Regions from separate parts of the Ruminococcus sp. D54t1_190329_F1 genome, predicted to be linked through region 2. Evidence: predicted binding sites of a transcription regulator. Region 2 holds the regulator's gene; the other holds the start of a gene.
The links. Region 2 encodes HrcA, which represses chaperone genes, less so after heat shock. Its sites were predicted from a motif close to TGTTAGCACTCNNNNNNNNNGAGTGCTAACA; they were not measured.

Region 1 (4,422 bases), on a different contig from region 2:
AAAAATAATTTCTTAAACTCATAAAACCCCCTCCTTTTTTATACGCTGTTGTTGTATTACTTATAATCAGCATATGTGATTGGAGGGGATTTTTCTATTAACCAAATGTTAGTTTTTCATTCATTACAAGCAGTAGTTTCACGGATTTACTGCTCTTCTTTCTTCAGTCTCCGTTTGGCACGATGAGCATCACGTTTCTGGCGGATTTCATCGGCTTCTTCATCTGTTACATTGGTGAGCTTCTTAATTACATAATACTTATTGTCTTCCGTTCGGCGAATCCTGATTTTTCCCAGTACAAAGCCGTGCTCCTGACAAAGGGACACACTGTAATAAACCTTGGAATTATTCATAAACCAACGGATCTTACGCTTGGCCGGATTATGGCATAATGGACATTTCGTGCTGGTTACTTCCCGATCTTTCATGGCTTTTTCGCGGGAATAGAACTCTCGGGATACATATTTATCATAGGTTGGATAGGATATGTGAATCTCTTCACGCTTACTCTTGGGATTCTGATACACGTCCAGGGATGAGTTTGGAAAAATATATTTATCTTCTATTTTCTGGAGAATACATGCAGTATAATAAGCATCTCCCAGAGCGCGGTGAAAATCCATTTTCTTCTCCACGCCCATTTTATCAGCAGCAAATTCCAGAGCACGGCGCTCGTCATTTTCTTCATAACGAATAGCAAATAATTTCTGTACATCATAATAAGTCACCGGACCTTTGAGCAGGGAAAGTTTTCCATAATATTTCATGTTCCGCTGCAGTTCCATTACATCCTGATTTCCCCAGGTAAAGAAAATATATTCTTCGCCACACCATTCCAAAAATTCCGTGATGGCCTGTGGGAAAAGAGTTCCATTCTGCAGATCCTTATAATTCATGTGAATCACTTCATGAATGCTGTCATGAATCCAATTGTACACCTGGGGCTTGATCAGACGCTGAAAGCTATCCACAATTTCTTTCTCTTCATTTAGTTTTATAGCGCCGATTTCTATGATTTCAAAAGGCAGACGGCTGTTAGACCACCTTTTTCCCCCCGGACTCTGATTCCATTCCAGGTCAAATACAATGTAATTCATGGGTAAATTCCTTCTCTGAAAATGTTTTTGTTACTGTGAACAGGTAAACAGTAACATATTTTTGCCATCCACGATTATTGCAGCAACATCTTGTTTTCACGCTCTGGAGCCTGTTTGAAAAGGCTTTCTGCAAGATGTACATTATAATTTGTGGGAGATTTTTTGTTCTATCCTTTGCAGTTATCAACAATTCCAGACAAGTATAGCAGACAGGTGAAATGATGTAAAGACATAAGAAAAAACCTGCCGGTGGGTAGCCGGCAGGAAATGAGGGGGTATGAAACAAAATCTATGTAAATTAGAAAATCGTCTTAAAATGAACACAATCTATATAAAAGAAGCTGTTTACCATTATTTCAATATTGCTGAATAATCCATACACTGCAAGCACATCAAACAAAACATGCTCTGCCGCCTTCACTCGTTACTTATGTAAGTCGGCAATATCAGCCGCCGCTTCTGATTTACGGCTAATGCACACTCTATATTATCTAATTCAATTATCTATTTCAATCGTCTATTTCAATTATTTATTTCATCGGCACGAAGCAGGTGAACTGCTCCGCGCCAGTTATTATCTGTTATCAGTTTCCCACGGGAATTCTTATCTGTTAAAACAGCTCTTTCCCCGGAAATCAGCCTTCAATAGAAATAAACTTCTTCTCTTCCGGCACTTTTTTCTTCGCTTCCTTCGGGAAAGTAACAGTCAGAACACCATTGTCATATTTCGCATGGATGTCCTCATGCTCCAGTTCCTTACCTACGTAAAAGCTTCTGGAGCACTGTCCGGTGTAACGCTCTCTGTGAACGTATTTGCCGTTATTGTCTTTCTCATCTTTATTCTCGGTTCTGGAAGCCTGAATGTTCAGATAGCCATCCTTCAGCTGAATCTTCACATCCTCTTTATGGAAGCCTGGAAGATCAATGCTCAGCTCATAATTTCCATCCACATCCTTAATATCTGTCTTCATCAATTCAGCTGCTCTGTAACCTCTGTGATTCTCTCTTTCTACAGGTAATCTCATCCAGTCATCAAATAAATCTTCTCCAAAAATACTAGGCATTAACATAATCCATTCCTCCTTATATTGTGAACACTTGCGTGTTTAATTAACATCGTTGTTGAAACTGGAAGATTTCTTTTTCTCTCTTCCTTTGTTCTGCATGTAATATAACACGCATTGTTAGCACTGTCAAGAGGCGAGTGCTAATTTCACATTTTTTTCACATTTTTCTTAAATGAAAAGCTAAATTTGTGTCCCTTTTCATATTTTCCTTTGTGAATCTCCAGAAATTCTGGTACAAACGGACTGCCTCTCCATTTTCCTCTACTGCATCTGTATTTCCAGTGATTGTATTGTAGATCATGGCAAATGCCAGATTCTCCATTGCCCCGGCATATTACACTGGTTCCGAGGTAACTCCTGAAGTGACAGTTACCCACAGCGGTAAAACCCTGGTAAAAGACAGGGATTTCATCGTAACATACCACAACAACATTGAACCAAGCAGCTATTACAATTCTCCGTGGGTTGGAATTGATGGAATTGGAAATTACCAGGGGTATGTAACCAAATCCTTTACTATAAACAGAGCTGACATCAGCAGCTGCACGGTTACGCTTTCCGATGAAAGCCTTACCTACACAGGCTCCTCTTTACGCCCAACCGCCACAGTAAAAAGCGGGGACAAGGAATTAACCCTGAACCAGGATTATTACGTTTCCTACAGAAACAACTGGGATGCAGGTACTGCTTCCGCAATCCTCACTGGAACTGGAAATTACACTGGTTCTGTTACGAAAGACTTTACCATTAAACCATTGGATATCAGCCGCTATTCCGCTTCCCTTTCCCAGTATTCCTACACCAGTGACGGAACAGAGAAATGCCCGGATGTTACCGTTACATACGGAGACAAGACACTTGCGGCAGGCACTGATTTCACAGTTTCTTATAAAGATAATGTGAAGGAAGGTACTGCTACTGTAACTATTACTGGAGCTGGAAATTACACCGGCATTATTAACACAACCTTTACGATCACAGCTGCTCCTGGCAAGGATGACTCGGACGCAGGAAAAGATAATCCTGGTAAGGATGATTCCAGTAAAGACGATTCCGGTAAAGACGATTCTGGTAAAGATGACTCCGGTAAAGACGATTCCGGTAAAGATGATTCTGGTAAAGATAACTCTGGTAAAGACGATTCCGGTAAAGATAACTCCGGTAAAGATAACTCCGGTAAAGATGATTCCGATAAAGGCAACCAGAACAGCAGCATGAAAAAGGCGAAAACCCTTACCGTAAAAGACTCTGCTACACGCGCAACCTTAAAGGAACTGGTTTCAAAGAAAAAATATTATGTACGGATCCGCACCTACAAAGTTGTAAGCGGCAAAAAATATTATTCCAAATGGAGTTCCAAAAAATCCGTAAAAATTAGATAATGTCAAATGCCAGGCAGCGTCTTTGAACGACGCTGCCTGGCATTTTTTCATAAATCTTCCAAACTAACCTGAAGATTCTATATTCTCTGTATAACTATTCAGCATCTTCACAGTTACAATCTCCGCAAAATAGTACATACCTACTGAATAGTTATTTTTCTGTTTAAGTTTTTCTCAACTCAGAAAATTCTCAATGATCACATTTTCCGCCTCAGCTTCCGTCATTCCAAGAGTTCTTAGCTTCAGAAGCTGCTCATCGTTAATTCTTCCAATAGCGGCCTCATGAACAATTGCAGCATCCACATGCTTCGCCTGGATTTCCGGGATAGAACCCACCTCTGCATGATCCATAATAATGGAATCACACTGGATATGTGCGTGACATTTGTTCTTTCCAACAGCCTTCGGATGGAAAACCTGGGAAGAGTTTCCCTTTCCAACAGAACGGGAAATAATCTGTGCAGAAGATCCCGCTCCGTTCATACAGACTTCAATATCAGACTCCGCTTTCTGCTCCCCATCTGTCATCAGACGTTCCAGAACAAACAGCTTGGAATCTGCATCCATTGAAACATTTGTGGTACGGATTGTGGAGTCAACACCTTTGATCTGAACGGTATCCAGCGTAAATACGGAGTTCTCTCCAAGCTCAATATTAGTTACGGGATTCAGCACTCTGCTTCCGGTTCCATTCCCCTCTCCATAGTGTTTTTCCTCGTAATGTACATTAGCATTTTTACCCACATGGAAAGTATGAATACCATCGTGACGACTGTCATTACAGCCACTATTGTGGATTCCGCAGCCTGCAACAATGTCAACATCTGCACCGTCTGCCACATAAAAATCATTGTAAACCAGATCGGTCATTCCAGA
Region 2 (4,422 bases):
CTCTTTCTTAGCTTTCTCAGCAGCTTCTTTCAGTCTCTGAAGAGCCATCTTATCGTTGCTTAAGTCAACGCCCTCTGTTCTCTTGAACTCAGAAAGCATATAGTCTGTAATTCTCTGGTCAAAGTCATCACCACCAAGACGGTTGTTACCAGCTGTTGCCAGAACTTCGATAACGCCATCACCAATCTCAATAATGGAAACATCGAATGTACCACCACCAAGGTCATAAACCATGATCTTCTGCTCTTTCTCATTGTCAAGACCATATGCAAGAGCTGCTGCTGTAGGCTCGTTGATGATACGTTTTACATCAAGACCTGCAATCTTACCAGCATCCTTGGTTGCCTGACGCTGAGCATCATTGAAATATGCCGGAACAGTGATAACTGCTTCTGTAACAGACTCTCCAAGGTATCCTTCAGCGTCTTTTTTCAGTTTCTGAAGAATCATAGCAGAAATTTCCTGTGGGGAATATTTCTTATCGTCGATTGTTACACGGTAATCTGTACCCATCTCTCTCTTGATGGAAGAGATTGTTTTCTCTGCGTTTGTTACTGCCTGACGTTTTGCAGGCTCACCTACCAGACGCTCACCTGTCTTTGTGAATGCTACAACAGATGGTGTTGTTCTGGATCCTTCTGTATTTGCGATAACGGTTGGCTGTCCACCTTCCATAACAGCTACACAGCTGTTTGTTGTACCTAAGTCAATACCAATGATTTTTCCCATGATAATTTTCCTCCTGTTTAAAAATTCATGGTTGCTGTCCATTACACGAACAGTAACATTTATACTTTGTTTTTAGAAAATGTCGATGAAGTTTGATTCTCCAAGCTGCTCTCTGTCAATTAGCAACTTTTACCATACTGTGTCTTACAACGAAATCCTTGTAAGTATATCCCTTCTGGAATTCCTCTACGACGATGTTCTCGCCAACGGATTCGTCCTCCACATGCATCACTGCATTATGCAGATTCGGATCAAATTCCTTGCCTACAGCTTCGATTGGCTTCACACCCATCTCATCAAAGGCTGTCATCATCTGCTTATAGATCATCTTCATGCCTTCTGCAAATGGATCATCCTCCGGTGCCTGTGCAAGACCTCTTTCGAAGTTATCCACGATCGGAAGCATTTTTTCAACGATGTCCCTGGCACCGATGATGTACATGCTGGATTTCTCTTTCTCCGTTCTTTTACGGTAGTTATCGAATTCAGCCATGCTGCGCTTCAGTCTGTCTGTAAGCTCCTCGACCTGCTGTTCAAATTTATCTTTCTCTTTTTTCTTCTTGCCGAAGAAAGAAGTTTTTGTCTTGGTTTCCGGTTCCTTCTGAGATTCTGCTTCCTGATCTGACTGCTCAGTTTCTTCTGTCTGTGCAGGTTCTTCGGAAGTCTCCTCTTCTGCTGTCTGGGCTGTATCTGCTGCCTCTTCTTCGCTTCCGTCTGTTACCGGAATGTCAACTGCTTCTTCCTGTACTTCGGCTTCTTTATTCATTTCTTCTGACACGCTTTCAACCGCCTTTCTAGGTTTTCTTATTTACCATTTCGTCAAGCTGGACTTTTAATTTCTTTAAGCTGTCCACTACATTCTCGTAATCCATTCGCTTGGGACCGATGATTCCAATAGTTCCACGCATTCCATCTCCCAGCTCATAAGTAGCTGTGACCACACTGCAGTCTTTCATGGTACGTACCGGAACTTCATCCCCGATGTATATCTGAACTCCTGTGTTCTCCGGGTCTCCCATTTCCTCACGGACCATATCCGCAAGTTCCTGCTTATCCTCGAAAGTGGAAATCAGCTCACTGGCTCTGGATGTATCTGCAAGCTCTGGATACTTAAATATGTTGGTTGCTCCCGATGTATATACTTTCATATCTTCTTCGTCCACGTGAATCGTAGCTGCAACCGCGTCCAGCACATCTGCAACCACACCGCTGTGGCTTCCCGCCTGTTCTTTCAATCTGGCGATCATGCCCAGATTAATGTCCTGGATGGGTACGCCGTTCAGGTTCGTGTTAAGAAGAAGATTCAGCTTCAAGATCGTCTGGTCATCCATCTCCTCATCAATATTGATGATCTGGTTCCGAATGACATTACCCTCACATACAACTACGGCAATCAGCTGCCGCTCATTGACTCGTGAAAGCTGAATGAACTTCAGGGTGCTTCCCTTATACTGGGGAACCGCAACCATAGCCGCATAATTGGTATTCGTGGCAAGGACCTTCGCCACCTGCCTGAGCACCTTATCCATCTTATCTGACTTCTCAATCATCAGATCACGGATTTCTGCGATCTCGGCTTCCTTCTCCCTGGTAAGCTCATCTACATAAAGGCGATAGCCTTTATCTGATGGAATTCTTCCGGCTGAGGTGTGGGGCTGTACGATGTAGCCCATATCCGTCAGGTCGGACATCTCATTTCGGATGGTAGCAGAGCTGACATTCAGATCCGGATATTTGGAAATAGTTCTGGAACCTACAGGCTCACCTGTTTCCATATAAGTTTTGATGATTGCTTTCAGTATTTTCCGTTTGCGCTCATCTAATACTTCATCCATGAAATATCTGCTCCTTCCTGAAAAGCAGACGGTCAAACCTGATTCTGATTTCCGTCTGGCTTCTTCGAATTCCTTTTGTTAGCACTCATTATTTAGGAGTGCTAACATCTATGTTCTTAAGATACACCTCAGTATTCCTTTTGTCAATATTTTTTACAAATTTTTTTCATCTTTTTTGATAGTTTTTACCTTATACTTTACCATTCCGGATAAAATTTCCTTGCTGCAATACCATTTTTGCAGCAAGGGCACTACCAGGTATCTTTATGTCCGCTGCCGTATAAATGAAAAAGATGCCTTGAGAAAATTTTCCCTGGCATCTTCTTTCCTGTATACTAGAGTCTATTTTGTAACTGTTCAGTACCTTCACAGTTATATGTTTCACAAAACAGTACCTGCTGAATAGCAGCCTCTATTTTTTATAATTTTCCAGATAGTCAAGAACTGCCGCCGGCTCATCCAGAAAAACTACCAGATCCAGCACGGAAAAATCCATGAATTTCTCCTCTGCTGTGTACTCCAGCAATGCTTTCATCCTGTCATAATATCCGTCAATGTTATACAGCACAATTGGGCGGTCAATACGTTTCAGGCTTTTCAAGGTAAAAATCTCAAAAAATTCCTCGTAGGTACCAATTCCGCCAGGTGCTACGATCGTAGCATCTGATTTTTCTTCCAGAAGTTTTTTGCGCTCTCTCATATTCTCTGTGAAAATAAATTCCGTACATTTCTCATACAGAACTCCTGGCTGGTCAAAAAAGCGGGGAGCAATTCCAAGTATGTAACCATTTTCTGCTGCCACGCCTCTGGCTGCTGCTCCCATCATTCCGGTAGCTCCGCCGCCAAACACTAGACCGTGACCTCTTTTTCCCATTGCTCTTCCAAGCTCTTCTGTTTTTTCATAATAAATGTTTTTAAGCAGCGCACTTGAAGCACCATATACACATATGTTCAATCTGTTGTCCTCCTTATTTTTCTTCTAAACACAGGTGCTGCCCACCTGCGGCAGCACCATATACGAAAGTCAGCTGGCATATCTTTTCCAGTCAGCTTCCGACAGCCGCGCAAAACGCCATATTGGCCACACCGCACAAAACCATCACCAGAATGGGATTCATTTTATATTTTCTCAAAAGCACCAGTGCGGCAGTAAAGAATACCACCATTCGAATGCATATGTTTTCCCGAAACAGTTCCACTGCACCATTTATAAAAAAAGATGATACTAAAATGGTAACTCCTGCCTTGGCGATCATGGCCACAACCGCCGGACGAAGGGATGTAAGAGTTCCCTGGAGAAGGGACATTTTCCGGTATTTCGTGTAAATATATGCCAGCAGGGTTACAATTATACAGGAGGGTAAAATACAGCCAAGAGTAGCCACCACTGCGCCCCCAGGACCTGCAATCCTGGTTCCTACAAAGGTTGCGGAATTTACTGCAATAGGACCAGGGGTCATCTCTGCAATGGTCACAAGGTCCGAAAAAGTTTCCATGGAAATCCAGCCATGCATAGTCACTACCTGTTCCTGTATAAGAGGCATTGCTGCATATCCGCCTCCAAAGCTTAATGCACCGATCTGAAGGAAACTGAAAAAGAGCTGAAGATAAATCATTTTTTCCATCCCTCCTTCACAAATGTACGCGCAAATCCAAATACAGACACAATAAGTATTATATAAATAATGTTCACCTTCAGAAAATAGCTTGCACAAAAACTGATGACCATAATAATCACATTTACCCAGTCTTTTGACTTCGCCACGTTTTTCTCCATGTCGTATACCACGGAAATGATCACAGCACCTACGCCGGCAGTCATGCCTTTCAAAAGAGCTGCTATGTAATAATTAGAGCG

Region 1: the regulator HrcA is predicted to act here: its motif matches at 2,280-2,310, upstream of I2D69_RS06215 (Hsp20/alpha crystallin family protein).

Annotation. Positions count from the first base shown of each region.
Region 1 covers NZ_JADNDC010000010.1:39,313-43,734, forward strand. The annotation lists gene I2D69_RS06205 (hypothetical protein) at 1-22, opposite strand, end outside; gene I2D69_RS06210 (3'-5' exonuclease) at 147-1,097, opposite strand; gene I2D69_RS06215 (Hsp20/alpha crystallin family protein) at 1,733-2,167, opposite strand; gene I2D69_RS19995 (hypothetical protein) at 2,464-3,546, shown strand; gene I2D69_RS06225 (SufD family Fe-S cluster assembly protein) at 3,721-4,422, opposite strand, start outside.
Region 2 covers NZ_JADNDC010000002.1:123,556-127,977, reverse strand. The annotation lists gene dnaK (molecular chaperone DnaK) at 1-729, opposite strand, end outside; gene grpE (nucleotide exchange factor GrpE) at 845-1,507, opposite strand; gene hrcA (heat-inducible transcriptional repressor HrcA) at 1,524-2,564, opposite strand; gene I2D69_RS01445 (TIGR00730 family Rossman fold protein) at 2,977-3,519, opposite strand; gene I2D69_RS01440 (chromate transporter) at 3,611-4,180, opposite strand; gene I2D69_RS01435 (chromate transporter) at 4,177-4,422, opposite strand, start outside.